Regions from separate parts of the Mycobacterium heraklionense genome, predicted to be linked through region 2. Evidence: riboswitches for the same ligand, from Rfam matches in the RefSeq annotation. Region 2 holds a riboswitch; each other region holds the start of a gene.

Region 1 (9,928 bases), 1.9 Mb from region 2:
GCGCGGCAGCACACCCGATCCACGGGTGCGCTGCCGCGTTTTGCTTTACGTGGACTGCCTATTTCGGCCGAGCACAAGCGTTTTCACCTCCAGTGCGTCAGGATCTGCGATAGACCGTCGGCGGCCCGGCGATTCGGATTGACCCTGCCACCCCACTGGTGCACTATGGTTAAGCAAGCACCTCGTTAGGTGAGGCGTCTGCACGGATATAGGCCACTGACCCCGAACGTCGAAAGACGCCCCGGGTCAGGACAGCTCCTCCCGGATTAAGGGTTGAGCCCAAGTGGCTTCCGGGTCTGCACATTTGCGCAGGCCAGGACACGCCGTGCAGTGCCGAAGCTCTGACGAGAGGGGTGCGGATCCCGGTTGTTGCCGGGTTACTTCACCTCGTCGTGCATACGTGCAGGCACCCGCGCGTGCCCAGGCCGAGAGGAGGTGAGAGCGACATTGAGTCCGAGTGATAGTTCCTATCCGAGATCGATGTTCGTCTCCTTCGATCTCGGTGCTGCTTTCACCATCTGATTCGCACCGGCGCTGAACTCGTCGACTGGCGTTCCCTCCCGCAGCGGAAGGCGCCAGGCTTCGGCATGCCCTGAAATCGATTGGTAGCTCGTCCTTCTCGTCGAGCAAGCAATCGACTTGGTATGACCGGCTCCGGTATGTCGCTATGACCGCTGTCCCGATTTCTCCTGCCGTCCGGAGCACGGCCGCAACACATATCGGGCATCGACCCTGCCTGCACATCCCCCTAGACCAGCCATTCGTGGCCGAAAAACCACCAAAAAGGAGCAATGCCATGGACTTCGGAGCGTTTCCGCCGGAAATCAACTCAGCACGTATCTACACCGGCCCCGGTTCGGGACCGATGATGGCCGCCGCGGCGGCATGGGACAAGATGGCCGCCGAGCTCAGCGCGGCCGAGTTCGCCTACCAGGGCGTCATCAACGGACTCGTCAGTGAAGGCTGGATGGGACCGGCCTCCAACGCGATGGCTGCCGCGGCCACGCCCTACATGGTGTGGATGGGCACTACCGCCGCCCAGGTAGAGCAGGCCGCTATCCAGGCCAAGGCGGCGGCCGCCGCGTTCGACGCGGCATACGCGATGACGGTGGCGCCGCCGCTGATCGTCGCCAACCGGTCCCAGCTCGCAGCGCTCGTCGCGACCAACTTCCTCGGTCAGAACGCTGCGGCGATCGCGGCCACCGAGGCGCACTACGGCCAGATGTGGGCTCAGGACGCCGCCGCGATGTACGGCTACGCGGCAGCGTCGGCGGCGGCCACCAAGGTCACGCCGTTCAGCGCGCCGCACGAGGTTGCCGACCCCGCGGGGCAGGCCGCACAGCAGGGTGCGACCTCCCAGGCCGCCGGCACAGCGGCTGCATCCAATGCCCAATCCGCCCTGTCGCAGGCGATGACGAACACACCGCAGGCGCTGCAAGCCCTCGCAACGCCGGTGGACGCGCCGACGACAGGCGGCGAAGTGATCAGTGCCGGGGATCTGGGCAACGCGATGACCAACCTGATGAGCAGCTCGTTCAGCCCGATGGGCCTGGCCGGAATCACGCAGGCCGGAGCGGACATCGCCGTCATCCGCGGTGCCGCCCTGGCTGCCGCCGACCCGCTGGGCCTGGGAGCAGTCGACCCGATGGACATGCTGCTTCCCGGGATGCTCGGACCCGGCGGCCTGGGGGCGCTGGGTGCCGGGCTGCCCAACGCCGGCATCGGTGCGGCCTCGGCGAGCATGGGCCACGCAGCAGCAGTGGGGGGACTGTCGGTGCCGCAGTCGTGGGCCGCCGCGGTTCCGACGACCGCGGCTCCGGGGACCTCGGTCGCGGCCACCGGTTGGACGGTCGCCGCGCATGCACCGGAGCCCGGCGCCGCCGGGATGCCCGGTGTGCCGCTGGCCGGCGCCGGTCAGGGCCGCAACTACGGTTTCGCCGCTCCACGGTACGGCTTCAAGCCCACGGTGATGGCTCGGCCGGTGGTCGCGGGCTAGCGGTGTGTCATCGTTGACGTCATGCAGACGCTGAGCGTCGCCGAGTTCACGTTGCGACTGGCTGTCGGGCTGGGCTGCGGTGCACTGATCGGGCTGGAGAGACAGTGGCGTGCGCGGATGGCGGGGCTGCGTACCAACGCGCTGGTCGCTGCCGGTGCGACGCTGTTTGTGCTGTACGCCGTCGCCGTGGAACCCAGCTCCACCCGCGTCGCGTCGTACGTGGTGTCCGGGGTCGGCTTCCTCGGCGGCGGGGTGATCCTGCGCGAGGGGTTCAACGTCCGCGGGCTCAATACCGCGGCGACCCTGTGGTGTTCGGCCGCCGTGGGTGTACTGGCCGCGGCGGGCGACCTGGTGTTCGCGCTGATCGGCACCGGTGCGATCGTCGGTACCCACTTGTTGTTGCGGCCGCTGGGACGGCTCATCGACCGTGATCAGCACGTGGAGGAGGACGAACCGCAGTCGCCGTATGAGGTGCAGGTGATCTGCCGGCCGAAGTCCGAGAAGTACCTGCGCGCCCAGATCGTGCAACACACCGCCAGCAACGACCTGATTCTGCGGGGGATTCACACCGTTCGTGCCGGCGAGGACAACATCGCGCTCACCGCGTCCATGCTGTCGGACAGCCGGGCGCCGGACCGGCTGGAGCGCCTGGTCGCCGAACTGTCCCTGCAGCCCGGTGTCTACGCGGTGCAGTGGCACGCCGAGGATCAGTCATCGTTGTCGCCGGACTGATTGGTGGCCGTCGCGGTGTCTAGGCTGATGTTGCGGAGGTAGGAGACGGTGGACGCGATCGCGGGCGTGTGGTCGGTGCTGCCGGGGCCGATGCGGGACCCGGTTATATTCGCCGTGCCTTTTTTCCTCCTGCTGCTGAGTCTGGAATGGTTCGCCGCACGCAAGCTCGAACAGTCCGAAGCGGAGCGGGCGCCCGCCGGTGCCTATCGAACCCGGGACGCCTGGGCGAGCATCTCGATGGGCCTGGTGTCCATGGCCACTACCGCCGGGTGGAAATTCATCGCGCTGCTCGGCTACGCGGCGATCTACACCTATCTGGCGCCGTGGCATCTGTCGCCCACGCGCTGGTACACCTGGGTTATCGCACTCGTCGGTGTGGACCTGCTCTACTACAGCTACCACCGCATCGCCCATCGGGTCCGGTTGATCTGGGCGACGCATCAGGCGCACCACTCCAGCCGCTACTTCAACTTCGCCACCGCGCTACGTCAGAAGTGGAACAACAGCGGCGAGATCTTGATGTGGATTCCGTTGCCGCTGTTGGGTATTCCGCCGTGGATGGTGTTCGCCAGCTTCTCGGTGAGCCTGGTCTACCAGTTCTGGGTGCACACCGAACGGATCGACAAGCTGCCGCGGGCAGTGGAGTTCGTCTTCAACACCCCGTCGCACCACCGGGTGCATCACGGCATGGACCCGGAGTACCTGGACCGCAACTACGGCGGAATCCTCATCATCTGGGACCGGATGTTCGGCACCTTCGCTCCCGAACGGTTTCGCCCGCACTACGGGCTGACCAAGCCCGTCGACACGTTCAACATCGTGACCCTGCAATTCCACGAGTACGCCTCGATCATCGCCGATGTGCGCAGCGCGACCCGGTGGCGCGATCGGCTGGGTTACCTCTTCGGGCCGCCCGGCTGGCAGCCCGTCGCCGCGGAAACGGCCGCCGCCTCGGCGCCGAGATTGCCCTGACGTAATGAGGGCGCACCGGCGGGTGTTCGCCTAGGCTGACTAGCGTCGCATCCGAGCGACAACGCCCGACGAGTCAAGGTCGCGGCGTGCCGATAAGAAGGGGACAACGTGGCACAGAGCTTGGGAGACACGCTCACTGCAGGAAAGAAGCTCGTCAAGGGCGAGTCGCTGACCTCCAACAACGGGGCTTACACCCTGACGTTGCAGGAGGACGGCAACCTGGTGTTGGCGGCGCGGGGCAAAGCCATCTGGGCGTCGGGCACCAACGGCAACGACGTGGTGCGTGCCGAGGTGCAGGCGGACGGCAACTTCGTGCTGTACACCGCCGACAAGCCGATTTGGCACACCGACACCAAGGGCAAGAAGGACGTCAAGCTGGTTCTGCAGGACGACCGCAACCTGGTGCTGTACGCCGCCGACGGTGCGGCCTGGTCCACCAAGACCGAGACCGACGCCCCGCCGCCCGAGGAGCCCAAGGCTGAAGAGGCTCCCGTGGAGGAGGCAGCAGCACCTGCGGCGCGCACGTACACCGTGGTCGCCGGTGACACCCTGTTCGCCATCGCCGAGCGGTTCTACGGCGACGGCAACAAGTACCCGCAGATCGCGGAGGCCAGCGGTATCGCCAACCCTGACCTGATCCACCCCGGTCAGGAGCTGACGATCCCCTGATCGCCGCGCAACGCCGACGCGGCGGCCCGGATCCCATGGGGCCGGGCCGCCGCGCTGTGCCGCGGTGGCGTGGTCGGGCCGGACCGAAACCGGCCCTCAACGATAGGAGTCGACGGTTGCCCAGGCTCGTTGCGCGGGTGCTGGCGGTGCTGCTGGGGGTCGGTGCGACGGTTGCCGGCCCGGCGGTATCTCCGGCCCGAGCCGATCGGGTGCTGGTGTTCCCAGGGATGGAGATCCGCCAGGACACCCACGTCTGCACTCTCGGCTACGTCGATCCGGTGCTGCGGGTGGCCTTCACCGCCGGGCATTGCCGGGGGAGCGGTACCGTCACCGACCGGGGCGGGGCGGTCATCGGCAGGTTGGCGACCTTTCGCGACAACACACCCAATGGTTCGACGGTCAATACCGACCAGGTGATTGCCGACTACGAGTCGATCGTGCTGGCCGACGATGTCGACGTCAACGACGTTCTGCCGGGTGGTCTGCAGCTGCAGGCCGGCCCGGACCACGTCCTGAACCCCGGTGAACCGGTCTGCCACTTCGGCATTGTCACCGGAGAGACCTGCGGCACCGTCGAACGGGTCAACAACGGTTGGTTCACCATGACGCGCAGTGTTCGCAGTCAGCAGGGTGACTCCGGCGGTCCGGTGTATGTCACGCGCGACTCCGGCCCGGCCCGGATCGTCGGGCTGTTCAACAGTGTCTGGGGCGAATTCCCCGCCGCGGTCTCGTGGCCAGCGATCTCCCAACAGGTCCGCGAAGACGTCGGCGTGCCGAACCCGCTGCCATGACCCCGACACCCCGCCCACCCATCCAGATCGCCTGGGTCACAGGAGATCTCGACGCCACCGAATCGACCCTGACCGCGTTGCTGGGTGTGCGGAAATGGGTCCGTATGCCGGGGGTGCACTTCGCCCCGGACACCTGCAGCTACCTGGGCGAGCCGGCGGATTTCGTCGCGGACATCGCCCTGAGCTATGTCGGAGACATGCAGTTGGAGCTGATCGCACCGGTGCGCGGGCGCAGCCTCTACGAAGACTTTCTCCGTTCCCGCGGGCCGGGCCTGCACCATGTCTGCATCGAGGCCCAGGACCCCGAAAACTTCGAGGTTATGCTGAACGACGCCGCCGAGCGGGGCGCCCAGGTGGTTGCCCGGGGCGTGATGCCCGGAGGCATGCATTTCGCGTACGTCTCAGCGCCGGACGCCGGCATCCCCTACCTGGAGATCGCTTACATCCCAGCCGAGATCCGGTCGGTCTTCGACTACATCAAACAGGAGCAGCGGTGAGCACCGCAGCGGCGCCCAGGAGTAGCGCCGGCGACGAGGAGGAGTGGCGGCAATGAGCACCCAGATCCCGGAAACCACCAGTGCCGAAACGGTTTCGGAGTGGTCCGACGAGTTCGACGTCGTGGTGATCGGCTTCGGCATCGGCGGCGGCTGCGCGGCCGTCACCGCGGCGGCAGCCGGGGCCCAGGTACTGGTACTGGAGCGGGCCGCCGAGGCCGGCGGCACCACCGCCATGGCGGGCGGCCACTTCTACCTCGGCGGCGGCACCGCGGTCCAGCAGGCGACCGGGCATCCCGACTCTGCCGACGAGATGTACAAGTACCTCGTCGCGGTGTCGCGCGAACCCGAGCACGACAAGATCCGGGCCTATTGCGACGGCAGCGTCGAGCACTTCAACTGGCTTGAAGACCTCGGAATTGCGTTCGAGCGCAGTTACTACCCGGAGAAGGCCGTGATCCAGCCCAACACCGAGGGGCTGATGTTCACCGGTAACGAGAAGGTGTGGCCGTTTCTGAACCAGGCCGTTCCGGCGCCGCGTGGGCACAAGGTTCCGGTGCCCGGTGACACCCAGGGCGCCAAGATGGCGATCGACCTGCTGCTCAAGCGGGCCGACAGCCTCGGTGTGACGATCCGCTACGAGACCGGTGCCACCGGTCTGGTCACCGACGCCTCCGGCGCCGTCGTGGGTGTCACCTGGAAGCACTTCACCGCAAGCGGTGTCATCAAAGCGAAGTCGGTGGTGATTGCCGCCGGTGGTTTCGTGATGAACCCGGAGATGGTCGCCCAGTACACGCCGAAGCTGGCGGAGAAGCCGTTCGTGCTGGGCAACACCTACGACGACGGACTGGGCATCCGGATGGGAATGTCGGTGGGCGGCGCCACCAAGCACATGGACCAGATATTCATCACCGCGCCCGTCTACCCGCCCTCGATCCTGCTCACCGGGATCATCGTCAACAAAGAGGGCAAGCGCTTTGTCGCCGAGGACTCCTACCACTCACGCACCTCGGGGTTCGTTATGGACCAGCCCGACAGTGCGGCGTTCCTGATCGTCGACGAGGCGCACATGCGCAAGCCGCATGTGCCCTTGGTGCCGTTGATCGACGGATGGGAGACGGTACCGGAAATGGAAGCAGCCCTGGGTATTCCGGAAGGAAACCTGGTGGCGACCCTGGACCGTTACAACACTTACGCGGCGCGCGGGGAGGACCCGGACTTTCACAAGCAGCCGCCGTTCCTGGCCCCGCAGGACACCGGACCGTGGGGCGCGTTCGACCTGTCGCTGGGCAAGGCGATGTACGCCGGTTTCACCATCGGCGGGCTGGCGACGTCGGTGGACGGCGAAGTGTTGCGCGGTGACGGACAGCCGATACCCGGGCTCTACGCCGCCGGGGCCTGCGCGGCCAACATCGCTCAGGACGGCAAGGGCTACGCCAGCGGGACCCAATTGGGGGAGGGCTCGTTCTTCGGCCGCCGGGCCGGCGCGCACGCCGCGGAGCGCGCCACTCTGGCGTGAGGGTGCGTAAACCCGGTGTGCGCCACGGCGTGTCGGCCGGGGACACGCTCCCCCGCGAGCGGGAGGTGCCCCCAGCTCGGCTGGGTGGGGGTGGGCCTAGACCGCCGAGAGATCCCAACGGCCCTGGCCGAGCAGCTCCAGCACGTGCTTGTGGTGCTGGCGAACGGTGTGCCGGTGACTCACGCTGACCAGGATGGTGTCGGGCAGTTCGGTGCGCAGCAGCTGGTACAGCGTCAGCTCCAACCCCTCGTCGAGCGCCGACGTCGACTCGTCGAGGAACACCGCCTTGGGCCGGGTCAACAGAATTCGGGCGAACGCCACCCGCTGCTGCTCACCGGGAGAGAGCACCTTGGCCCAGTCCTCGACGGTGTCGAGCTGGTCGATCAGATGGGGAAGCAGGACCTTGCCCAGCGCATCGACCAACGCGATGTCGGAGATCTCCTGCGGAGCCAGCGGATAGGCCACCACGGTCCGCAGGTCGCCCAGCGGGATGTAGGGCAGCTGTGAGATGAACATCGTTTCGTTGTCGGCGTCGGGACGTCGCAGGGTGCCCGACGCGTACGGCCACAGCTGGGCCAGGCTGCGCAACAGGGTCGTCTTTCCGCTGCCGGACGGCCCGGCGATCATCAGCGCGTCACCGACTCCCAGGTGCAGATCGAGCGCCTCGATCAGCGGGACACCCTCGGGGTTGCGCACCTCGACGCCTTCAAGGGCAACGGTGTCGTCGGCGCTGGGCTTGACCAGCATCTCGGGCAGTTCGCGGGCCTCGCGGTTGGCCTCCACCAGCCCGTGCAGACGAATGATCGAGGCACGGTAGCCGGCGAAGTTGTCGTAGGCGTTGCGGAAGAAGGACAGCGAATCGGAGATATTGCCGAAAGCCGTCGCGGTCTGCGCCACCCCACCGAACATGATCTGCCCGGAGAACAGCCGTGGCGCCTGGATCACCCAGGGCAACGGGACGATCGCCTGGCTCACCGACAGGTTCCAGCCCGCGAACCCGATGGTCCGGTTCACGAATTTCAGGTAGTTGGCGATGATCTCGTTGAACCGCGTCCGCAGCTGGAGCCGCTCGGCGATCTCGCCCCGGTAGAACGCCACGGATTCGGCGGCGTCGCGTACCCGGACCAGCGCATACCGGAAGGCGGCATTGGTGAGCTCGTTGCGGAAGCTCAGCCGGATCAGGGGCCGGCCGATCCAGAACGCGACGATGGTCGCGATGGCCACGTAGAGCAGGACGATCAGGAACATCGCCCGGGGGATGTCGAAACCGAAGACGGTGAGGGTGCCCGACAGGTTCCACAGGATGGCGGTGAACGACACAACCGTGACCATGGACTGCACTGCGCCGAACAGCAGCGTGCTGCCGGTGCCGTTGGCCGGTGCGTTGGCGTTGGCGCCGTTGCCCGCGGTGAAGATGTCGATGTCCTGCTGAATGCGCTGGTCGGGGTTGTCGATCGCGCCTTCGACGGCCTCACCCACGGCGGGGTCCAGTGGCGTCTTGACGAAGCGGGCCCGGTAGTAGGCCCGCCCGTCCAACCAGTCCCCGGTAAGCCGTTCGGTGAGCCAGATACGCCAGTTCACCATGAAGTGCTGGGTCAGGTAGATGTCGAGCATCACCCGTGCCACATGCAGCACCGCCATCAGGCTGAAGATGCCGATCGACACCCAAAACCCGTGCACACCGGACTGTTTGACGGCCTCGTCGCCACCGGCGGCGCCCTGGAAGGCGGTCTGCAGCGACGAATACATGTCGTTGCCCTGGAAGCTGAACAGCACGTTGAGCCGGACCGCGGTGATCACCGACAGCAGCAGCACGCCCAACATGAGCCAGACCCGGAGGCTGTCACGCCCGCTGAAGTAGGCACCGCTGATCTCCCAGAACTGGCGTCCCCACCGGGTGCTGACCCGCAGCAGGGCCGCCACCGCCAGCACGCTGACGGCGCTGATGGTCCAGGCCAGCACGATCCACACCAGCGAATCGGGCAGCGCATGCGCCCAGTCGATGGATGGATTGAACAGCTTCGAGTCCACTGCCGATGTCTCCTTGCCGTCCGTATCGCCGCACTCGCATCGCGGCCGGTCTCCGAATCGAGAAATCCCGTGCGAAACCTACCGCAGCAGTGCGGTGTCGCGCCGGATAAGCATTGCCGCGACGACCCGCCGACGCGACGGTGCCCCCGGCTTGCAAGCGCTGGCCACCGCGTACCGTTGTGCTGTGGCTAACACCTCCAAGACTGTCTCCGGAACGCGAACCAAGTCGGGTCGGCTCAGCGGGAAATTCTGGAAACTGCTGGGCGCCAGCACCGAGAAGAACCAGAGTCGTTCGATGGCCGAGGTCACGGCGGCCGGCGAGTACGCCAAGAAGGCCGCGGGGCTCGACGACGAGCAGCTGCGCAAAGCCGCGCAACTGCTCAAACTGAAGGAGCTGGCCGATTCGTCGGACATCCCGCAGTTCTTGGCGATCGCCCGGGAGGCCGCCGAACGCAGCATCGGGATGCGTCCGTTCGATGTTCAGTTGCAGGGCGCGTTGCGGATGCTGGCCGGGGATGTGGTCGAGATGGCCACCGGCGAAGGCAAGACGCTGTCCGGGGCGATCGCCGCCGCCGGGTACGCCATCGGCGGCCGGCACGTGCACGTGGTCACCATCAACGACTACCTGGCCCGCCGCGACGCCGAGTGGATGGGTCCACTGTTGACCGCGCTCGGGGTCACCGTCGGGTGGATCACCGAAGACTCCACGGCGGCCGAGCGCCGC
Region 2 (9,928 bases):
AAGGCTCCAGCCGCGCCCGCGCGGCCCCTCAAGGCGGCGCCGCCGGCGAAGGCGACGAAACCGGTGAAGTCGACGAACTCCTCGACGTCGTCGCGTCGCAGCGCGCAGCCGAAGAAGACCGCGGCACGGCAATCACGAAGCGGCGCCAGCAGCACCCGCACCCGCACCCGCCACTAATCGGGTACGAGTGAGTTTAGGACGTGCCATCAGGCACTCTTTGCCGCTGCGCGCAGCGAGTTTCGGTGTCCAACTGACCTCAGCGCTGATCGATGCCTCGGTCCAGACCGCTGCCGGGGTTGCCGGCGCGATCCTGCCGAACGGCGACGGCGGCCCGGTGCTGTCCCGGCGGTGTTTCCGCGGCGAGGGCCGAGCCTGGGTCGAGATCCGTGGGCTCGACGGCCCGGCCGGCGCCGAGCTGGCAACCGCCGTACTGGGTGCTGCCCGGGCGCTGCCCGGCGTGGTCTCGGTCCGCTTGAACCACCCGTTGTCGCGCCTGGTGGTGGGGCTGGACCCCACCGCCGACGACGTCGTATCGGTGCGCGAACTGTGCCAGGTGGTGTCCGACACCGAGAGCCGGCACAGCCCGGATCGGATTCGGCGGTCCAGCTTCGACTCTCCTGCGTCGAGCCTCGCTAACCGCCGGGCGAAACCCCGCGGACATGCACCGGTGAGCCTGCCCGGTGACGGGATGACCGAGATGCTGCGCGCTTTGACCGTCGGCGCCAACATCGCCGGCTTGGGCGCGGCGACAGTGGGCCGGCTGCTGCGGCTGCCGGGCCTGCCACTCGGGCTCGAGGCCGGCGTGGTCGTCGTCGACTACCAGCCTCGACTGCGCCGACTGCTGGAAGACAGCATCGGCAAACAGACCACCGATGCGCTGTTGGCACTGGCCAGCGCCGGCGTGCACACCCTCAACACCGCGCCGACCGCGCTGGCGGTGGACCTGTCGGTAGAGGCGATGCGCGCCGGGGAGGAACGCGCCGAGGCGCGGGCCTGGCGCCGCCGAGAACCGGAGCTCGCCGAGCACGCCGAGCATCCGCCGGTCGCCGTCCCGGAGCGGCCGGCGCCGCGGCCGCCGGGGCCGGTGGAGCGGCACCTGACCCGCAGCGCCTGGGCGCAGGTCGTGGGCGCCGGGGTGATCGGTGCCGCGACCCGCAACCCGGATCTGGCCGGGACGGCCGCCGCGGTGACCGCGCCGAAGGCCACCCGCACCGCACGCGAGTCGTTCGCCGCCACCCTGGGCCGCGGCCTGGCCGATCGGCACGACACCGTCGTGCTGCGGCCGGGCAGCCTGCGTGAGCTCGACCGCGTCGACACGGTGGTCATCGATCCCCGAGTGCTGTGTGGCGAGACGCTGCGGGTGATGCAGGTACGCGGCGCCGACGACGACGAACTGCGCGCCGCGTGGGCGCAGGCTCAGGCCCGGCTGAACGACGCCGACCTGACACCGGGATGGCATCGCATCGGCCCGCGCTCCGGTGTGCAGGCATCGTTCCAGCCCGCGCTGCTGCCTCTGGCGTCCGCGGTGGTGACCGAGGCCCGCCGCGCCGACGTCGAAGTGGTCTCGGTCGAGGCCGAGGCGCTCGGCGAGCTGCGTCCGATCTTCGACGAAATCCGGCCCCTGGACGGTGCATCGATCGACCAGGCGCTGGCCGCCGCCGTCGCCGCCTACCAGGCCGACGGCCATGACGTCGCGGTGCTGTCCTCGGTGGCCGTCGAGGCCTTGGCCGCGGCCGACGTGGCACTGGGCGTGCTGCCGGGACAGGGCGTCCCGCCCTGGTGCGCCGACGTACTGCTGACCGACCTGGCTGCGGCGTGGCGGGTGCTGCATTCCTTGCCCGCCGCCCGTTCCGCCAGCCATCGTGGCGTCGAGATCGCCACCGGCGCTACCGCATTGGGCTCGCTGCTGATGCTGCCCGGGGTCCGCGGCAGCGGGCCGGGTCCGGTGACCACGGGCGCGGCGGCCGGCGCACTGTCGGGTTACTGGCTGGCCCGCCGGGCCGTGGACGCCGCGGTGCCCCGGCCGGCGGCCGTGCACGAGTGGCACGCGATGTCCGTCGGCCAGGTACGGGCGGTGTTGCCGCCGCCGGAGCTGGCGGAGCCGGCCACGCCCCACCATGCGCCGGCCGCGGCGGCTGCGCTGGCGGCAGTGGATCTGGCGCGCCGCGGCGCGCAGCGGACCGCGCCGCCGAGAATGCTGCGGCAGTTCGCCCAAGCCGTGCGCAGTGAACTGTCCGACCCCATCACGCCGGTGCTGGCGCTGGGGGCCGCGGCCAGCGCGGTGCTGGGTTCACCCGTCGACGCGATGCTGGTCGGTTCGGTGCTGGGCGGCAACGCCATGCTGGCCGCCGCGCAGCGACTCATCGCCGAGCGCCGGCTCAACGTCCTGCTGAACGAACAGATTCCGGCGGCGCGCAAGGTCCTGCCCGACGGCAGTCACTGCGAGATCCCGGCCGAGGAGCTGCTCCCGGGAGATGTGATCGAGGTGCACGCCCACGAGGTGGTGCCCGCTGATGGCCGGTTGATCGAAGCGATCGATCTGGAGGTCGACGAGTCGTCGCTGACCGGTGAGTCGCTGACCGTGGTCAAGCAGGTTGAGGCCACGCCCGGTGCCGATCTGGCAGATCGGGAATGCATGGTCTACGCGGGGACCACCGTGGTGACCGGAACCGCAGTGGCACTGGTGACCGCGAGCGGCGGCGACACCCACGGACGACGGGCGGCCGAACTGGTGGCCGGCGATCAGTCCGCGATCGGGCTGCAGCATCAGCTGAGCCTGCTCACCAGTAAGGCATGGCGGATCAGCCTGGCCGGCGGTGCGCTGGTGACCGGCCTGGGCATGGCCCGCCGGATCGGGTTGCGTCAGGCGGTGGCCAGCGGCATCGCGGTCAGCGTCGCGGCCATCCCCGAAGGGCTGCCGCTGGTGGCCACCCTGTCCCAGCAGGCGTCGGCCCGACGGTTGACCAAAGCCGGTGTGCTGGTGCGGGTGCCGCGTTCGGTGGAGGCACTCGGCCGCGTCGACGTGGTCTGCTTCGACAAGACCGGAACGCTGAGCCGCAACCGGCTGCGGGTGTCGCAGGTGCACCCGGCGGCGGGCTTCACCGACGACGACGTGCTGCGCTTCGCGGCCAGCGCGGCCCCGGTGTCCAACGGCACCCGCCACGTGCACGCCACCGACACCGCCATCGTGGAGGGCGCCGCCGCAGCGGGAGTGGCCGGTGCACCCGAGGGACCCGCCGCGGCACATCTGCCGTTCCGCTCCGGGCGCCCGTTCTCGGCCTCGGTGCGGGGAACCGAACTGACCCTCAAGGGCGCCCCGGAAGTGGTGCTGGCGTGCACCGGGGCGGGCCCGGCCATCAAGAAGTCGGTGGCCGCCCTGGCTGCCGAGGGCCTGCGGGTGATCGCGGTGGCCCGCCGGGACTTGACCCCCGCGCAACGCATGGCGCTGGGTGCGGATCCCGAGCCCGACGAGATCGCCGAGTACTGCCGCGACGGGCTGACCTTCGTCGGCCTGCTCGGGCTGTCCGACACTCCACGCGACGAGGCCGCCGAACTGCTCGCCGACCTCAAGCGCCGCCGAATTCCGGTGCGGCTCATCACCGGCGACCACCCGCTGACCGCCACCACGATCGCGCGGGAGATGGGCCTGGAGGTCGACAGCGATCAGGTGATCAGCGGTGCGCAGTGGGATGCGTTGTCCCGCAAGGGCCAAGAACTTGCGGTGGCCGAGCGCGTGGTGTTCGCCCGGATGTCTCCGGAGAACAAGGTGCAGATCGTTCAGACTCTGGAGCGCACCGGCAAGGTGTCGGCGATGGTCGGCGACGGCGCGAACGACGCGGCGGCGATCCGGGCCGCCACGGTCGGGATCGCGGTGGTCGCGCACGGCAGCGAAGCGGCCAGCACCGCCGCCGACGTGGTGCTGCTCGACGAGCGGATCGACACCCTTCTCGACGCGCTGGACGAAGGCCGTGAACTGTGGCAGCGGGTGCAGGCCGCGGTGGCGGTGCTGCTCGGCGGTAATGCCGGCGAGGTGGCGTTCGCGATCATCGGTAGCGCACTGACCGGCCGCTCGCCGCTGAACGCGCGCCAGCTGCTGCTGGTCAACATGTTGACCGACGCGCTGCCGGCCACCGCGCTGGCGGTCAGTTCGCTCAACGAGCAGGCCGCCGCCGGCGGGCACGGCCCCGACGAGCGTGCCCTGTGGCGCACGGTGGCCGTACGCGGTGTGACGACGGCGTCGGCCGCAGTGGGCGCCTGGGGGCTGGCCTCGGTCACCGGGCGTCCGCAACGGGCCTCGACGGTGGCGCTGGTGTCGCTGGTCGCCACCCAGCTGGGCCAGACGCTGTTGGATTCGCGGGATCCGCTGGTGGTGGCAACCGCTGTCGGCTCGCTGGGCGTGATGGGGACGTTGATCACCATCCCGGGTGTCAGCCAGCTGCTGGGTTGCACCCCGATCGGGCCGTTGGGCTGGGCTCAGGCGCTGGGGACGGCAACGGTGGCCACCGTCGGCGCGGCTGTGGTGCCCCGGATGCTGTCGGGGTTGCAGGAGAACGCGACCAGGCCCAGGGAGTTCATCGTCCCCGGGCCGCGGCCACCGAACCGCCCGCAGCCGTCCAACGGTCAGTCCGCGCCGCGGCTGCGGCTTGTGCACAATGAAGACACTGACTCTCGCCGCGGAACGGTCGCGGCCCGATCATCCGGCGATCCGTCGCCACCAGGAGGCTCATGATGGCGGACAAGCCGCGGCGCAGCGCATCCCAGCGGGAGGCAGTGGCCCACATTCGCGAGGCAGAGGGATTCGCTGTCGAATTGCCGCTGTTCGGCAAGGTGACGGTGCCGCGGCCCGAGCAACTGGCCTACTACGGCGGGCTGGCGCTGCTGGCCGCCTTCGAGATCATCGACTGGCCGGTGGCCCTGGCGGTGGCTGCTGGCCACATTCTGGCCAGCAACCACCGCAACGAGGTGCTCGAACAGCTCGGTGAAGCCCTGGAGGATGTCTGACCTCAGTTGTTGACGGTCAGCACTCCGACGCGCCACAGGAGTGCATACATCTGGTGCAGCGGGCCACTGAGCAACCGGGTGGTCATGTCGACCAACGGGTCCGAAGCAGGCGCCACAGGCGCGGCAGGGCGGCGGTCCAGCTTCTTCGCCGTGCTGATGGCACGCGGGGCCGGAGCCGTGATGTCGGTGTAGGCGATTGCAACCATGATGGCCTCCTAGTCGCGTAACGGCGCTACGCGCTCAGCTGGGGGCCGGAATCGTGGCTCAGCTGGAGGCGGTCTGCGACCGTTCGGATGGGGACGGAACAGATGTCAGATATCGGCTCGGACTATCACCGGAACTCATTCGTCCCTCACCTCCTCTCGGTCGCGGGCGCGCAGGAGCGCGCCGGTTTCACCGCATGCTTTGGGAGGCAGCCCCGACGACTGTCGGGAGACCGCACCCCTCTCGTCAGAGCTTTGGCACTGCACGGCGTGTCCCGATACGGGAAGCCACTTGGGCTCAACCCTTAAGCCGGGAAGAGCTGTCCTGACCCGGGGCGTCTTTCGACGTTCGGGGTCAGTGGCCTATGTCCGTGCAGACGCCTCACCTAACGAGGTGCTTGCACGGTCCATAGTGCACCACCGACGGGGCGCGGTCAACTCCACCCCATTCGGGCGTGGCGAGCGCCTCTGACGTGCAACGATGCCGCCAAACCCCCTGCGCACGAGGTGTCACACCAGTCACTTTGGTACCAGAACGAGACCGTTACGGCCCGGTTCTGCGACCAACGCGCAGCGCCGGAAAGAAGCCGAACAGCGCCCTGGAGACGCGGTTTAGTCCTTGAGGTTCAGCGGCTCGACGGCGTAGCGCCCCGGCGTCCGCCACGACGCGAGCGCGCCGAGCAGCATCATCACGGCCGCGGCGGCGAACACCACCGCCAGGCCGGCGTGGAACGGCCCGGAGATCAACTGCGGGAAGAAGCTGTGCCCGGTCAACGTCTCGGCGTCGACACCCGGCGCAGACAAAGCACCGGAGGGCCCCAGCAGCTCGGCGATGGGGTTGTAGCCCAGGAACGCCGCGAACAGGCTGCCCACCGGCGGGGTGTTGGCCACCTGATCGGCGACACCGGCAGAAACGCCCTGCTGCTGCAACCCGGCGCCCAGGGCCGCCGGCAGTGTGTGGGCCAGTCCGATCACCATCAGCGAGAAGAAGATTCCGATCGACAGCGACGTGCCGGCGTTGAAGAAGGTGGCGCGCACGCCCGACGCCGCGCCACGCTGGTCGGCCGGGACACTGGACATCACCACGGCACTGTTGGGCGCGGTGAAAATCCCGCCACCCAGGCCGTTGACGAAAACCAGCGCCGCGAACACCCGATAGTCGAAGTCCACCGGCAGCAGCACCAGCCCCACGAACGTCGCCGCCATCAGCACCATGCCGCCGACCGTGAACGGACGGGCACCACGGCGGTCCGACAACGAACCCGCCACCGGGCCGGCCAACAGGAACCCCGCCGTCATGGGCAGCAGATAGATACCCGCCCACAACGGCGTCGACTCGTAGCTGTAGCCGTGCAGCGGCAACCAGATGCCCTGCAGCCAGATGATCAGCATGAACTGCATGCCGCCGCGCCCGACCGCCGACAGCAGCCCGGCCAAGTTGGCCATCCCGAACGCCGGAATCGCGAAGAGCCGCACGTCGAGCAGCGGGGCGGCAACGCGCAGCTCGATGAAGCAGAACAGCACCAGCAGCGCCACACCGAGCCCCAGCGAACCCAGCACGGCCGGACTGGTCCAGCTGGTCGGCGACGAACCGTGTGGCTGAATGCTGTAGGTGATGGCGGTCAGCACCACGGTCAGACCCAGCCCGAGCGTCGCGGTGCCCGCCCAGTCCAGCTTCGCCGGCGACCGCTCACCGAGTTCGTACAGTGAGCGCAGCGACCAGACGGTGCCCAGCACTCCGATCGGCACCCCGACCCAGAACACCGCACGCCAGTCCCATTCCGACAGCACGCCGCCGATCAGCAGACCGACGAAAGACCCGGCGACCGCGGCCACCTGGTTGACGCCCAGCGCCATGCCGCGCTGATTGGCCGGGAAGGCGTCGGTGAGGATCGCCGAGGACGACGCCATCAGCATCGCCCCGCCGACACCCTGCACCACCCGCCAGGCGATCAGCCACTGGGCGCCGCGGCCCATGTCGAACGGATCGATCGACAGCGCGATCGCCGCGACGGTGAACACCACGAAGCCCAAGTTGTAGATGCGCACCCTGCCGAACATGTCGCCGAGCCGGCCGAAAAACACCACCAGCACAGCCGACACCAGCAGATAGCCCATCAACATCCACAGCAAGTAGCTGACGTTCGCGGGCTCCAGCGGGTTCAGTCCGATGCCCCGGAAGATCGCCGGCATCGAGATCAGCACGATCGAGCCGTTGATGGTGGCGAGCAGTACGCCCAGGGTGGTGTTGGACAGCGCGACCCACTTGTAGCGCGGGTGGTCGCGGTCGTAGCGCAGTCGTCGGCGAGCGGTGGCGACGGCGCCCGGGTCTTGGACGCCGGTGTTCACCTGCTCTATCTGCGCCGTCATCACTCTCCCAGCTAACTCTGCCCCGAGCACATATGTTAGCTAAGCAAACGATCAGTTACCTAATTCTCGTCGGGCACCCTCGGCGCCTTACGCCGACTGCTGTGCTGCGATAGCGTGGCAGTGCACGAATCGCCAGTGCAGAAATCACCAAGAACCGCGGGAGCGCAACCAGTGCGCTGAGAGGACGGCCGGGGCCGTCGACCGTACGAACCTGACCGGGTCATGCCGGCAAGGGAGAGGAAGAACTATGACCGACGTCTTGAACGTCCAGGTGAAGCCGCAGGTCACCACCGGGCCCATCCCCTACAGCGAGAAGGCCTACCGAGAGATCGAAGCTCCCGGCGGCGTGACCATGAAGGTGCCGTTCCGGCGCATCAACCTGACCACCGGTGAGCACTTCGACGTCTACGACACCTCCGGTCCCTACACCGACCCCCATGCCGACATCGATCTGCACCGCGGCTTGCCGCCGCGGCCGGGTGTGGTGACCGACCGCGGCACCCAACTGCAGCGCGCCCAGGCGGGCGAGATCACCGCCGAGATGGCCTTCATCGCCGCCCGCGAGGGAGTTCCCGCAGAACTGGTCCGCGACGAGGTCGCCCGCGGGCGGGCGGTGATCCCGGCCAACCACAACCACCCCGAGCTGGAGCCGATGATCATCGGCAAGGCGTTCAAGGTGAAGATCAACGCCAATATCGGCAACTCCGCGGTGACCAGTTCGATCGCCGAAGAGGTGGACAAGCTGGTGTGGGCGACCCGGTGGGGCGCCGACAACGTCATGGACCTGTCCACCGGAAAGGACATCCACGAGACCCGGGAGTGGATCCTGCGCAACTCGCCGGTGCCGATCGGGACCGTCCCGATCTATCAGGCGCTGGAGAAGGTCAACGGCGACCCGACCAAACTGACCTGGGAGCTGTACCGCGACACCGTGATCGAGCAGTGCGAGCAGGGCGTGGATTACATGACCGTGCACGCCGGGGTGCTGTTGCGGTATGTGCCGTTGACCGCCAAGCGGGTCACCGGCATCGTGTCGCGCGGCGGCTCGATCATGGCGGCGTGGTGCCTGTCGCGCCATCAGGAGTCCTTCCTGTACACCAACTTTGAAGAACTGGCCGACATCCTGGCCAGCTACGACGTCACGTTCTCCCTCGGCGACGGGCTGCGGCCCGGTTCGATTGCCGACGCCAACGACGAAGCCCAGTTCGCCGAGCTGCGCACCCTGGGTGAGCTGACCAAGATCGCCAAATCCCGTGGCGCGCAGGTGATGATCGAGGGTCCGGGCCACGTCCCGATGCACAAGATCGTGGAGAACGTGCGGCTGGAAGAGGAATGGTGCGACGAGGCGCCCTTCTACACACTGGGACCGCTGGCCACCGACATCGCACCGGCCTACGACCACATCACCTCGGCGATCGGCGCGGCGATCATCGCTCAGGCCGGCACGGCGATGCTGTGCTACGTGACCCCCAAGGAGCACCTGGGGCTGCCCGACCGCAAGGACGTCAAGGACGGGGTGATCGCCTACAAGATCGCCGCGCACGCCGCCGACCTGGCCAAGGGACACCCGGGAGCCCAGGATCGCGACAACGCACTGTCCAAGGCACGCTTCGAGTTCCGCTGGTATGACCAGTTCGCACTGTCCCTGGACCCGGACACCGCACGCGAGTACCACGACGAGACGCTGCCCGCCGAGCCGGCCAAGTCCGCGCACTTCTGCTCGATGTGCGGCCCGAAGTTCTGCTCGATGCGGATCAGCCATGACGTGCGCGACTACGCCAACGAGCACGGCCTGCAGACCCAGGACGACATCGACGCCGCGATCCAGAAGGGAATGGACGAGAAGTCAGCCGAGTTCGCCGACCACGGCAACCGGGTGTACCTGCCCATCTCCTCCTAGTGGATTTCCTGCCACTGGCCCCGCCGGGGGCGACGCCGGTACGGATACTCACCGTTGCCGGATCGGACTCCGGCGGCGGCGCGGGCATTGCGGCCGATATGCGCACGTGTGCGTTGCTCGGGGTGCACGCCTGCGTCGCGGTCACCGCTGTGACGGTGCAGAACACCGTGGGAGTCAAGAGCTTTCATGAGGTTCCCGCCGACACCGTCGCCGCCCAGATCACGGCGGTGGTGCCCGACATCGGGATCCAGGCCGCCAAGACCGGGATGCTGGCGTCGGCGCAGATCATCACCGCGGTGGCCGCGACATGGCAAGAACTCGGGCTGACGGTCCCCCTGGTGGTCGATCCGGTGTCGGCCTCCATGCACGGCGATGCGCTGCTGGCGTTGTCGGCGCTGGATGCGCTGCGCGACACTCTGTTTCCGCTCGCAACCCTGGTGACACCGAACCTGCA
Region 3 (9,928 bases), 580 kb from region 2:
GTGGTCGCGGGCTGGTGCGTCGTCGCGACCTGCTTCGCTGCGATGGTAACGACCGCTTTGACTGGCGGATCATCGATATCGGCTGTCGCCGAAGCCATCTCGGGCGCGGCGTTGGCGGTGTTCGTGTTGCTCCATACGCTGACGCTCTACAAACCCGCCGGCGCCGTCGCCTACTTGGCCATCGCGGTGACCGTGGGATTCGGCCTGGAGGCGTGCAGTCTCGCGACCGGCTTCCCGTTCGGCTTCTACACCCATCACGTGGAAGGACCCCGTGCGTTCGGCGTGCCGTTCACGGTGGTGGCGGCCTGGGCGATTCTGGCCTGGGTGGCGTGGATTCTGGCCCGGGTGATTGTGGGCGAGTTCCGGAGCCGGACGCTGTCGGTCGTCGTGACACCCGTCGTCGCCACCCTGATCGTCGGCGGCTACGACCTGGTGATCGACCCGATCGGGGCCTACGTGCGTCAGATGTACTCCTACCGGTCACCGAGCGGGGTTCTGGGCGTGCCGTTGAGCAACTACGTCGGCTGGGTGATCACCGGGTGGGTGCTGTTCCAGACATTTGCCCTGATTGAACGACGGTGGCGACGCGAACCCAGCTCCGTCACCCGGTCGGCGCTGTTGATGCCGGCCGTCATCTGGTTCGGACTCGGCCTGCAGGTGAACCTCGGGCTGCTGCGCGCGGGCGATGCCACGACGACGATCCAGGGCACACCCGTTGCACTGGCCGACATCTATGAGACATGCGCTGAGATGACGTGGTTCATGATGGGCCTGGTCGTGGTCGTCAGCGTGGTCCGGCTCTATCAAGGCACGCCGGCGGCGTCGCCGGAGATCGCCGACTAAAGGCGCACACGGGCCGCTACCCGACCACGATGGGACGCGGCATGACGGTGAGCTTGACCCCATAGCGCGGTGTGCCGAGACCGTAGCCGCCGTGGCGGCCGGCGCCACCCGGAGGAATCGGGGGAGGCATGGCGGTCATCGACCTGCTTTCCGGGGCGACGGTCCAGCCGCTACCCGTCCCGGCGGTGGGAGCACCTGTCGGGGTGGCCGCCGCCCAGCTGGGTGGCGCCGACAACGAACCGACCAGGGTGGCCTGGCCTACACCGGCAGCCACCGGGGAGCTGGCGCCGCCGGCAGCGCGGCCGGCGGCCTCCAGCCCACCAGGGGTCGCCGACGCCAGTGCCATACCGGAGGCCGGGCCGAGCCCGCCGCGGGACAGGGCGGCGGTGCCGCCATCCATGCCGCGTGCCAGAAACCCGAGCGTGGCCAGCCCGGAAAATCCCTCGATGTTGCCGCCGGGGTCGAAAATGCCGGTTGCGGCGATGGTGTTCCACAACTGGGCGTTGATATTCAGACCCGACCCGTCATCGCTGCCCCAGGTATCCCCGAAGAGGCCGTCGAAGAATTTGGTCCAGTCCCAATCGGGTGACAACGGCGAGGTGCCCTCCGCCGGCGACGCCATGCTCCGCAACGCATTGGGCAGCTGGGCGTGGGCATCGGTGGGGCCTACGCCTCCGGCCGCCTGCCCGCCCTGGTCGTCTGCGTTGGTGGTTTCCGGCGCATCGGCGAAGGGGATCAGTTGTGTGGCGGTAGCGGAAGCCGCGGCGTAGCCGTACATCGCGACGGCGTCTTGCGCCCACATCTGGCCGTAACGAGCTTCGGCCGCTGCGATGGCCGCGGTGTTCTGTCCCAGCGCGTTGGTCTTGACCAATGACGCCAGCAGCACCCGGTTGGTCTCGATGGCCGCGGGCGGCACCGTCATGGCGTGGGCCGTGGCATACGCCTCGGCCGCGGCGTACGCCTGTGCCGCAGCCTGTTCGGCCTGCTCGGCGGTCACGCTCAGCCACACAAAGTAGGGTTCGGCCGCCGCCGCCATCGCCGATGCCGATGGCCCCCACCACCCTTGACTGGATAGGCTAGCGACCAACCACTCGAAAGATGTTGCTGCCGAGCGCAGTTCCGAGGCCAGCAGATTCCAGGAGGCCGCAGCGGCCAACATCGGCCCCGATCCCGGTCCGGCGTACATCCGTGCCGAGTTGATCTCCGGTGGAATTGATCCGTAGTCCATTACCCAAAATCCTTTCAGTAGAACGAGATGACGTTCGCGGCGTCGGTCGCTGCGTATGACTGCGCGCTGCGCTGCAGCGTGTTCACGAACGTCTCGTGCACCGCAGCGGCTCGCTTGCTGATCGCTTGGTACACCTGGGCGTGCCGTGCGAACTGAGCTGCGGTCAGTACCGAGACCTCGTCGGCGGCGGCGGGAATCACGCCGGTAGTCGGCGCTGCGGCGGCGGCGCTCTGCGCGGCCACCGTATATCCGACGCCGCGCAGATCGGCCGCTGTCGCGGCCAGTTCTTCGGGCAAGGCGGACACAAAAGACATCGGAAATCTCCCTCGAGAAGGCATGACGAATTACGCTGCTAAAAGCGGATATTCGCGCGTCACGGCAGCGCACGTCCACGATGCGGACAGCGCTGATACGGTACGGCGCGAACCGGTTCAGAAGGTGAAAGCAGCGCCGGGGCAGGATTCGAACGAAATGATCGTCGAACTCGGATAAGGACTATCGCTCGGACTCAATGTCGCTCTCACCTCCTCACGGCCAGGGCACACGGGGATGCCGTTGCGGCGGGCACATCGGGACAAACCGAACCAGCGCGGAGTCGGCCGGACGGCACCCCTCTCGACAGAGTTTTGGCACTGCACGGCGTATCCAGCCATAGGCCGAAAGCCACTTGGGCTCAACCCTTAAGCCGGGAAGAGCTGTCCTGACCCTGGGCGTCTCTCGACGTTTGAGGTCAGTGGCCTGTATCCGTACAGACGCCTCACCTAGCGAGGTGCGTTCGCGGCCATGGTGGCATCAACGGTGGGGGTAGTCAACTCGAACGAGCAGCTCCGCATACCCAAATGCGTTGCCCAAAAAGGCCAATGCACCTCGAAACTCGCTGTATGACAGTGCTATTCGCAATGTAGAGAAATTTGCCCGCCGCAGGAACACGCCATACCGGCGAAATCCTCGACATGGCGACGGTGGTGAACCACACGAAATACCAACGGATCCCGAGTCCAGCTGATCGACCGAATGCTCGGACGGTGTCGTAGACCGACGATTCGGTGGATCAAGCCGTGCTACCTTCGAAATGGCCGGCGGCCGATCCCTACGCACGTGGTTTCCTGAGCACGGATCGCGTCCGCCCTTGACCTGAATCACCCCATTTACTTAAATGGGCTAGCAGTCACATCAGCGACTACGGAGGAACTTGTGCAGACGTCGGCGTCCGAGGTCTCCGTTGGTTCCGACTACTGCGGTCCCCTGCTCGGGTCCGGCAGCCAACTGGAACGCGCCACGCACGACGCCCTGGACAGGCTGCAACAGGTGTTGGCTCTGCACCCTTTGGGCGCTGACCGATTCCGGGCGGGGAACGAGGCCGGCCGGTTCGGCAGAATCTTCGGCGGCCAGCTCATCGCCCAGGCGATGGCAGCGGCCGCGGCCACGGTGCCCGAGCTCACCGCCCATTCGATCCATGCGTCGTTTCTGCGCCCCGGCGACTCCGCCATACCTCTGGAGATCGTCGTCGACCGCACCCGCGACGGGCGCACCATGTCGGCGCGGCAGGTCACCGTACAGCAGGACGGTCGCACCCTGATGGTGGCGACGGTGTCCTTCGACACCAGCCCCGACAGCACTGACACCACCCCCGTGCCGCTGCCCGGACCCGAACCGGAAGCCCTGCCGCTGCTGCAGCACTGGGTACAGCATGCCCCGCCGTACCTGGCCGGGCGGGGTAACACCTGGATCGAACGACCCCCACCACTGGAAGTCCGCACTGCCGAAGCGCCCGTCTTCCTCGGCGGCGCACAGGCGCCGGGCCCGCGTACACATTGGATGCGGTTGCCACGTGAGATCGACCGCGACGCGCAGCTGCACGCGGTGCTGCTTGCCTATGCCAGCGATTACCTACTGGTGGACACCGCATTTCGTGCCCACCCGGAGCCGGTCGACCATGCCACGCACACCGGCCTGACCCTGGACCACAGCGTCTGGCTGCACCGTCCGGTCCATTTCGATCGATGGCACCTCTACACCCAGCAGACCGTCGCCACGGCCGGCCACCGCGCCCTGGTGCACGGCACCATGGTGGATGCCGCCGGCCGCCATGTGGCCAGCACCGCTCAAGAAGTCCTGGTCCGGCCGATAGCCGAGGCGCCCGGACGACAGAAGCCCGAGGATCGGTAGTGGTCCTGCGCAGAGCGGCGTCGACGCTTGATGGACGCGTAGCCGTCATCACCGGGGGCGGTTCGGGGATCGGCCGCGGTATCGCCGAGAGCTTCGCGGAATTCGGCGCCCGGGTGGTGATCTGGGATCGCGACACCGATGCGGCCCGAGCGGCCGCGGAGCTGGTCGGCGGCCACGCCTGCGCAATCGATGTCCGCGACCCCGATCAGGTCGATGTGGCACTGGCGGAAACCCTTGCCACGGTGGGCTTGCCGACGGTGTTGGTCAACAACGCCGGCGGGGTGTTCTTCTCCCCGCTACTGGACACCGCACCCAAGGGGTGGGACACCCTGATCCGCTCCAACCTCACCCAGGTCCTGCTCTGCACACAGCGCGTCGCGCAGACACTGGTCCAACACGGCGCGGCGGGCAGCATCATCAATGTCGCCAGCATCGAGGGCACCCGTGCCGCGCCCGGCTATGCGGCCTACGCGGCGGCGAAAGCGGGTGTCATCAACCTCACCAAAACGGCGGCTCTGGAATTGGCGCCGCACGGCATTCGGGTCAACTGCCTGGCCCCGGACCTCACGCTGACCGAAGGTATCGAACGGGTCGGCTCGGCCGAGATGCTGGCCGAAGCGGGCCACATGATTCCGATGGGCCGCCCCGGTCATGTCGACGAGATGGCCGGCGCCGCGGTCTTTCTGGCCGGCGACCTGAGTTCGTATGTGACCGGCCAGACGCTGCATGTCGACGGCGGAACGCACGCGGCGGGCGGCTGGTACCACCATCCCGACAGTGGCGATTACGTTCTCGGTCCGTCACGGCCTACCAACACCTAGCAACTCCACGCGCAGGAGGGCCGTATGCGGTTCGCTTTCACCTATCCGATCATCACCCATCCGTGCGATCCCGAGTTGGCCTCCGCAGGCGGGGTGACCACCGTTGCGCGGGCGGCCGAAGCCGCCGGGTTTGACGCCATGGGTTTCACGGACCACCCGGCGCCGACCCAGCGCTGGCTCGACGCCGGCGGCCACGACAGCCTCGATCCCTTCGTGGCGATGGGATTCGCCGCAGCGCACACCGAGAAGATCCGGTTCATCCCGAATGTCGTCGTCTTGCCTTATCGCAACCCGTTCGTCGTGGCGAAATCGGGTGCGACGCTGGATCTTTTGTCGGGCGGAAGGTTCACCCTGGCCGTTGGTGTCGGCTACCTCAAGGGCGAGTTCGCCGCTTTAGGGGTGGACTTCGATGAGCGCGCCGCACTGGTCGAAGAGAGCCTGGACGTCATCCGAGCTGTCTGGACCGGTGACGACGTCTCGTTCGAGGGCAGACATTTCCGGGCGCACGGGATCACCGCGCATCCGCGACCGGTCAGCAGCCCCCATCCGCCGATCTGGATCGGCGGCAACACGGGAAAGGCACGTCAGCGGGTGGCGACGCGCGGTGACGGCTGGGCGCCGTTCCCGGCGCCGCCCGGTCTGGCCAGCACCGCCCGCACCGCCGAGATGAACTCGCTGGAAGCCCTGGCAGCAGGCATCGACGACCTGAGACGACGCTGCGAGAAAGCAGACCGTGACTGGTCCACCATCGACGTCTGCTTCTCGAACCTCGCCGGCGGCCGGCTCGGCTACGACGACTTCGATCCCGGCGCCTATCTGGACGGTCTGGGCCGCCTGGCCGAGATCGGCGTGACCTGGGTCCAGGTCGCGGTCCCCGGCGACAGCCTCGGCCGGGCCGTGGAGGCCCTAGGGCGCTTCGGTGAATCGGTGATCAGGACGTTCTAGAAACGTCCGGCCGGTACCCTTCGGAGTCGTGACGCGTTCCGCTTCGCGGCGCGAGGTGCTCAGGTATGCCGCGCTACTCGGCCCGGCACTGGCATTGCCCGGTGCCCTCGGGGCGACGGTCGGCGCGCCGCGGGCCGGTGCGAACGGGCTGCAAGTCATCGATTTCGCCCACCGGCTGGTGTCGCCCGAACAGATCAAGGCCGCCGGTTTCGACGGGGCGCTGGTCTACGTCTCCGAGCTCCGGCCGGGCGCCGCCTTCGATTTCAAGCCCGTCACCCGCGACTACGCCGACGGCCTCCGCGCCGCCGGCCTGCAGGTCGCCAGCTGCTACCAGTTCGGCAAGCCGGGCTGGCCGCAGTCGCCGTCGGACTTCACCCGGGGCTACGACGGCGGCGTGGCCGATGCGCGGACGGCGCTACGGTTGCACGCCGCCGCCGGGGGGCCGTCGTCCGCGCCGATCTTCTTCAGCGTCGACGAGGACATCGACGCCACATCATGGAAGAGTCTGGCGGTCCAATGGTTTCGCGGGATCAATTCCGTACTGGGCGTTGACCGCACCGGAATTTACGGCGGCGCCCGGCAATGCACCTGGGCGATCAACGACGGCGTCATCGGGAAGTCGACCAGCCCGGGTCACCGGTGGGCGTGGCAGACCCGGGCGTGGTCGCATGGGGACCGCGAACCGGCGGCCGTACTCTTCCAACGAGAAATCGTCACCGCGACCGAGCCGGGTTTCGTCATCGACGACGTACATGTCGACGTCAACGACGTCCTCGCCGCGGACTTCGGCCAATGGGACCTCGCCCGACAATAGGGAGAACTTTCGTGATCGGCACATCCTGGGACGCACCACGAGTGGCGCGATGGTCCGGCGTCCTCGGTGTCGTCCTGCCCGCGATCACCTTGCTGGTGTACCCGATCTGGTCTTTCCCGGGGACCCGAACGCAGTCGGTCGACGTGGCGCGGTGGGCCGCCGCGCACCACGATCGGTTGGTCCTGACGATGGCCCTCAATACCGTCGGCGTCACGCTCTGGTTTGTCTTCGGTGCCGCGGTGTGGACGTACCTGCGGGATCGCGTTCCAATGAAATCGATCCTGCCGACCTGCTTCGCCGCGGGCTTCATCGGATGCGTAACGCTGCTGCTCAGCGGGTTCACCGCCTTTGACCTGCTGCTGTACCGGCGCCGCAGTGCCGACGCGGCGGCACTGCTCTACGACCTGACGTTCGGACTGCTGGCCATGTCGGGGATGCCCCTGGTGGTGGCGCTGGGCGCGTTCGTGGTCGCGGTGTATGCCCGGCAGACGTTGCCGTCGTACGCCGGCCACCTCGCGCTCGCTGCCGCGGTAGTCCATCCGGTGCTGCTGCTGACCTTCGTCTTCCGCGGCGGCCCGCTGTCCCTGGAGGGATATGCGATCACCGCGATGCCGGCGTTCTTGTTCGCCTGGATCCTCGGGACAGCGCTGGCGATGCCACGCGCCGGCGATGGCGCAGCCCCGGGCGCGGCGTCAGCGCAGCGTCGCGGGTCCGGCGTGCGTATCACCGCGCCAGGGCGCTAGCAGCAGCTCGCAGGCGCGCCGCATGTCGCGCTCGGCCTGTGCAGCGGTCGTTTCACCCATCACGGCCCAGGACAAGATGCCGTAGGCGCACTGCTCCACCAGTAGTGCCAGCTGTGTGTCGGACGGTGCGGGCCGGGCGATGCCGGCGACGGACAAGATGGCGGCGCGCAGGTCGAAGTCACCGCTCGCCGTTGATTCGGATCGCCGGGCGTTGACCGAGGTGATCATTGCGCGGGCCAGCCGCGGACGCGCGAGCATCGATCGACAGATACTGACCATGAGGTCGGTGACGTCGGCTGCCGGACAGCCCGTCGGCGGGTGCGACGGACCGGCGGTCTGGGTGTAGTGCAACAACAAGGCGCTGAACAGGTGATGCTTGGTGGGGTAGTAGCGGTAGACGGTCGCGATCGATACCGCCGATTGATCGGCCACGTCCTGCATCCGGACGGCCTCCAGCCCGTCGCGGGCACCGAGTCGGGCCGCGGTGGCAAGGATGCGCTCGCAGCGTTGTCGTTGCGCGGTCGTGCTGGGGGTAGCCGCCTCGCGCTCAACCGGCGGGCGGGGCATCAGTGGCTTCGGGGGGCTGTTCGGAGCAACTTCTGCATCAGCCGATGCGAGGCGAGCACGGCTTCGGCGCGATCTGAGGTGGCGCGCAGGGCAGGACTGTCGGCGTGGGCCGAGATGACGTGCACCGGGCCCTGGCAGAGCTGGCTGAGTCCTTCGCGCGCGACATCGGCCGGATCGGACACCCGCAACCCCGGCACGTCGAAGTTGAGGCCGGCTCGTGCCATGGCGGGAGTCCTGGTTACGCCGAGCACCAATTCCAGGACGTGCACGTCGTAGTCGCGCAATTCCAGCCAGAGGCCCTCGGCGTAGATCCGGGTGAACGCCTTCGCGCCGCCGTAAACGGTCTGCCGGGCCGAACCGAGATAGCCGGTCAGCGACCCGACCAGCAGTAGACCGCCGCGCCGACGGACGCGCATCGGCCTGCCGAAATGATGGATGAGCGCCAGCGGTGTCCGCACGTTCAGGTCGAGCACGCGTCCGAAGGCCGCCGGCTCGCCGTCGAGGAACTCCGCGCTGTGGGTGTTGGCTCCCGCGTTGTAGATCAGCAGACCAACCTCGAGCTCCGTCGTCGCCTCGACGATCCGCGTGACCGCGTCCGCACCGGCCAGATCCAAAGGGAGTTCACGGACACGCACGCCGCGTGCCCGGCACCGATCGGCGGTCTCGCGCAGCGGCTCTGCCTTGCGCGCGATCAGGACCAGATTGATGCCGGCGTCGGCCAGCTGGAATGCGAACTCGGCGCCGACACCTTCGGAGCCGCCGGCGATCACAGCCCAGGGGCCGTACTGCTGGGCCCACTCGGATTGATCACCGCTGGACAAGGCACGCCTCCATAACTAAAATTCATTCTAGTTTTACTCGGAAGAGGTTACCTCACCCTCGTGGTGCAACGGAAGGCGCAGAGCCATTGCGGTACAACGGCCCCCGGATTCGGTCCCGCTGATGCGGCTCGGCTTGGCCACACCGGTCGTCATCCAGATCCCCGGTACGGCATCGGACTGGGAAGCCGAAGGCGGTGTCGAGGACATCAGCCGGATCGCTTCGGCCGCCGACGAGCTCGGGTTCGCCTACCTCACCTGCTCGGAACACGTCGCGGTACCCGACGGGGCCGCGGCCGGGCGCGGGACGACCTACTGGGATCCGTTGGCCACCCTGTCGTTTCTCGCTGCCCGTACCCGCTCGATCCGGTTGGTGACATCGGTTGTGGTGCTGGGCTATCACCATCCGTTGGAGATCGCCAAACGTTACGGGACCCTCGACCGGCTCAGCGGTGGCCGGCTGACCCTAGGTGTCGGAGTGGGATCGCTGCGCGAGGAGTTCGACCTGCTCGGCTGTGCGTGGGACGATCGCGGCGCCCGCGCTGACGATGCGATGAAGGCGTTGCGGGCGGCACTGTCGGACACCCGCCCTGCCTATGACGGAGCCTTCTACCGGTTCGACTCGATGGTGGTGCAGCCGTGCGCCGTACAACAGCGGGTGCCGATCTGGGTGGGCGGCCGCACCCGCCGTTCGCTTCGGCGAGCCGTGGGCCTGGGTGACGGTTGGGCGCCGTTCGGCCTCAGCGTCGGCGAACTGGCGAAATATCTTGGCTCCGTGGACCTCCCGGACGAGTTCGCGGTTGTCTTGTCGACGCCTCCGCTGGACCCGATCGACGCCCCGCAGCAGGCCCTCGATCGGATCGGCAGGCTGGCTGACATCGGGGCCACCGATGTGAGCTGTGTGATCTCGGCGCGCTCTTCGGCGCACTTCTGCGACCAACTGGCCGCACTTGCCGAGCTGGCCGACCTCCCGCGGCGGG

What was found. Region 2 has a riboswitch for magnesium ahead of K3U94_RS02320 (Rv1535 family protein). Riboswitches for the same ligand answer to the same signal wherever they lie in the genome.
Region 1: linked by a shared signal. The riboswitch ahead of K3U94_RS10930 (PPE family protein) and the one ahead of K3U94_RS02320 (Rv1535 family protein) in region 2 are both predicted to bind magnesium.
Region 3: linked by a shared signal. The riboswitch ahead of K3U94_RS23080 (PE family protein) and the one ahead of K3U94_RS02320 (Rv1535 family protein) in region 2 are both predicted to bind magnesium.

The regions. Positions count from the first base shown of each region.
Region 1 covers NZ_CP080997.1:2,336,428-2,346,355, forward strand. The annotation lists M-box (ykoK) riboswitch at 175-360, shown strand; gene K3U94_RS10930 (PPE family protein) at 797-1,996, shown strand; gene K3U94_RS10935 (MgtC/SapB family protein) at 2,018-2,728, shown strand; gene K3U94_RS10940 (sterol desaturase family protein) at 2,777-3,700, shown strand; gene K3U94_RS10945 (LysM peptidoglycan-binding domain-containing protein) at 3,821-4,369, shown strand; gene K3U94_RS10950 (Rv1815 family serine proteinase) at 4,486-5,160, shown strand; gene K3U94_RS10955 (VOC family protein) at 5,157-5,657, shown strand; gene K3U94_RS10960 (FAD-binding protein) at 5,710-7,173, shown strand; gene K3U94_RS10965 (ABC transporter ATP-binding protein/permease) at 7,270-9,204, opposite strand; gene secA2 (accessory Sec system translocase SecA2) at 9,389-9,928, shown strand, end outside.
Region 2 covers NZ_CP080997.1:486,000-495,927, reverse strand. The annotation lists gene K3U94_RS02335 (hypothetical protein) at 1-177, shown strand, start outside; gene K3U94_RS02330 (cation-translocating P-type ATPase) at 218-4,729, shown strand; gene K3U94_RS02325 (hypothetical protein) at 4,726-5,001, shown strand; gene K3U94_RS02320 (Rv1535 family protein) at 5,004-5,207, opposite strand; M-box (ykoK) riboswitch at 5,437-5,605, opposite strand; gene K3U94_RS02315 (MFS transporter) at 5,817-7,574, opposite strand; gene thiC (phosphomethylpyrimidine synthase ThiC) at 7,822-9,474, shown strand; gene thiD (bifunctional hydroxymethylpyrimidine kinase/phosphomethylpyrimidine kinase) at 9,474-9,928, shown strand, end outside.
Region 3 covers NZ_CP080997.1:4,972,575-4,982,502, reverse strand. The annotation lists gene K3U94_RS23090 (carotenoid biosynthesis protein) at 1-843, shown strand, start outside; gene K3U94_RS23085 (PPE family protein) at 860-2,071, opposite strand; gene K3U94_RS23080 (PE family protein) at 2,086-2,385, opposite strand; M-box (ykoK) riboswitch at 2,675-2,847, opposite strand; gene K3U94_RS23075 (acyl-CoA thioesterase) at 3,266-4,240, shown strand; gene K3U94_RS23070 (SDR family NAD(P)-dependent oxidoreductase) at 4,240-5,061, shown strand; gene K3U94_RS23065 (LLM class F420-dependent oxidoreductase) at 5,086-6,006, shown strand; gene K3U94_RS23060 (DUF1906 domain-containing protein) at 6,095-6,820, shown strand; gene K3U94_RS23055 (hypothetical protein) at 6,832-7,563, shown strand; gene K3U94_RS23050 (TetR/AcrR family transcriptional regulator) at 7,513-8,130, opposite strand; gene K3U94_RS23045 (SDR family NAD(P)-dependent oxidoreductase) at 8,130-8,951, opposite strand; gene K3U94_RS23040 (LLM class F420-dependent oxidoreductase) at 9,073-9,928, shown strand, end outside.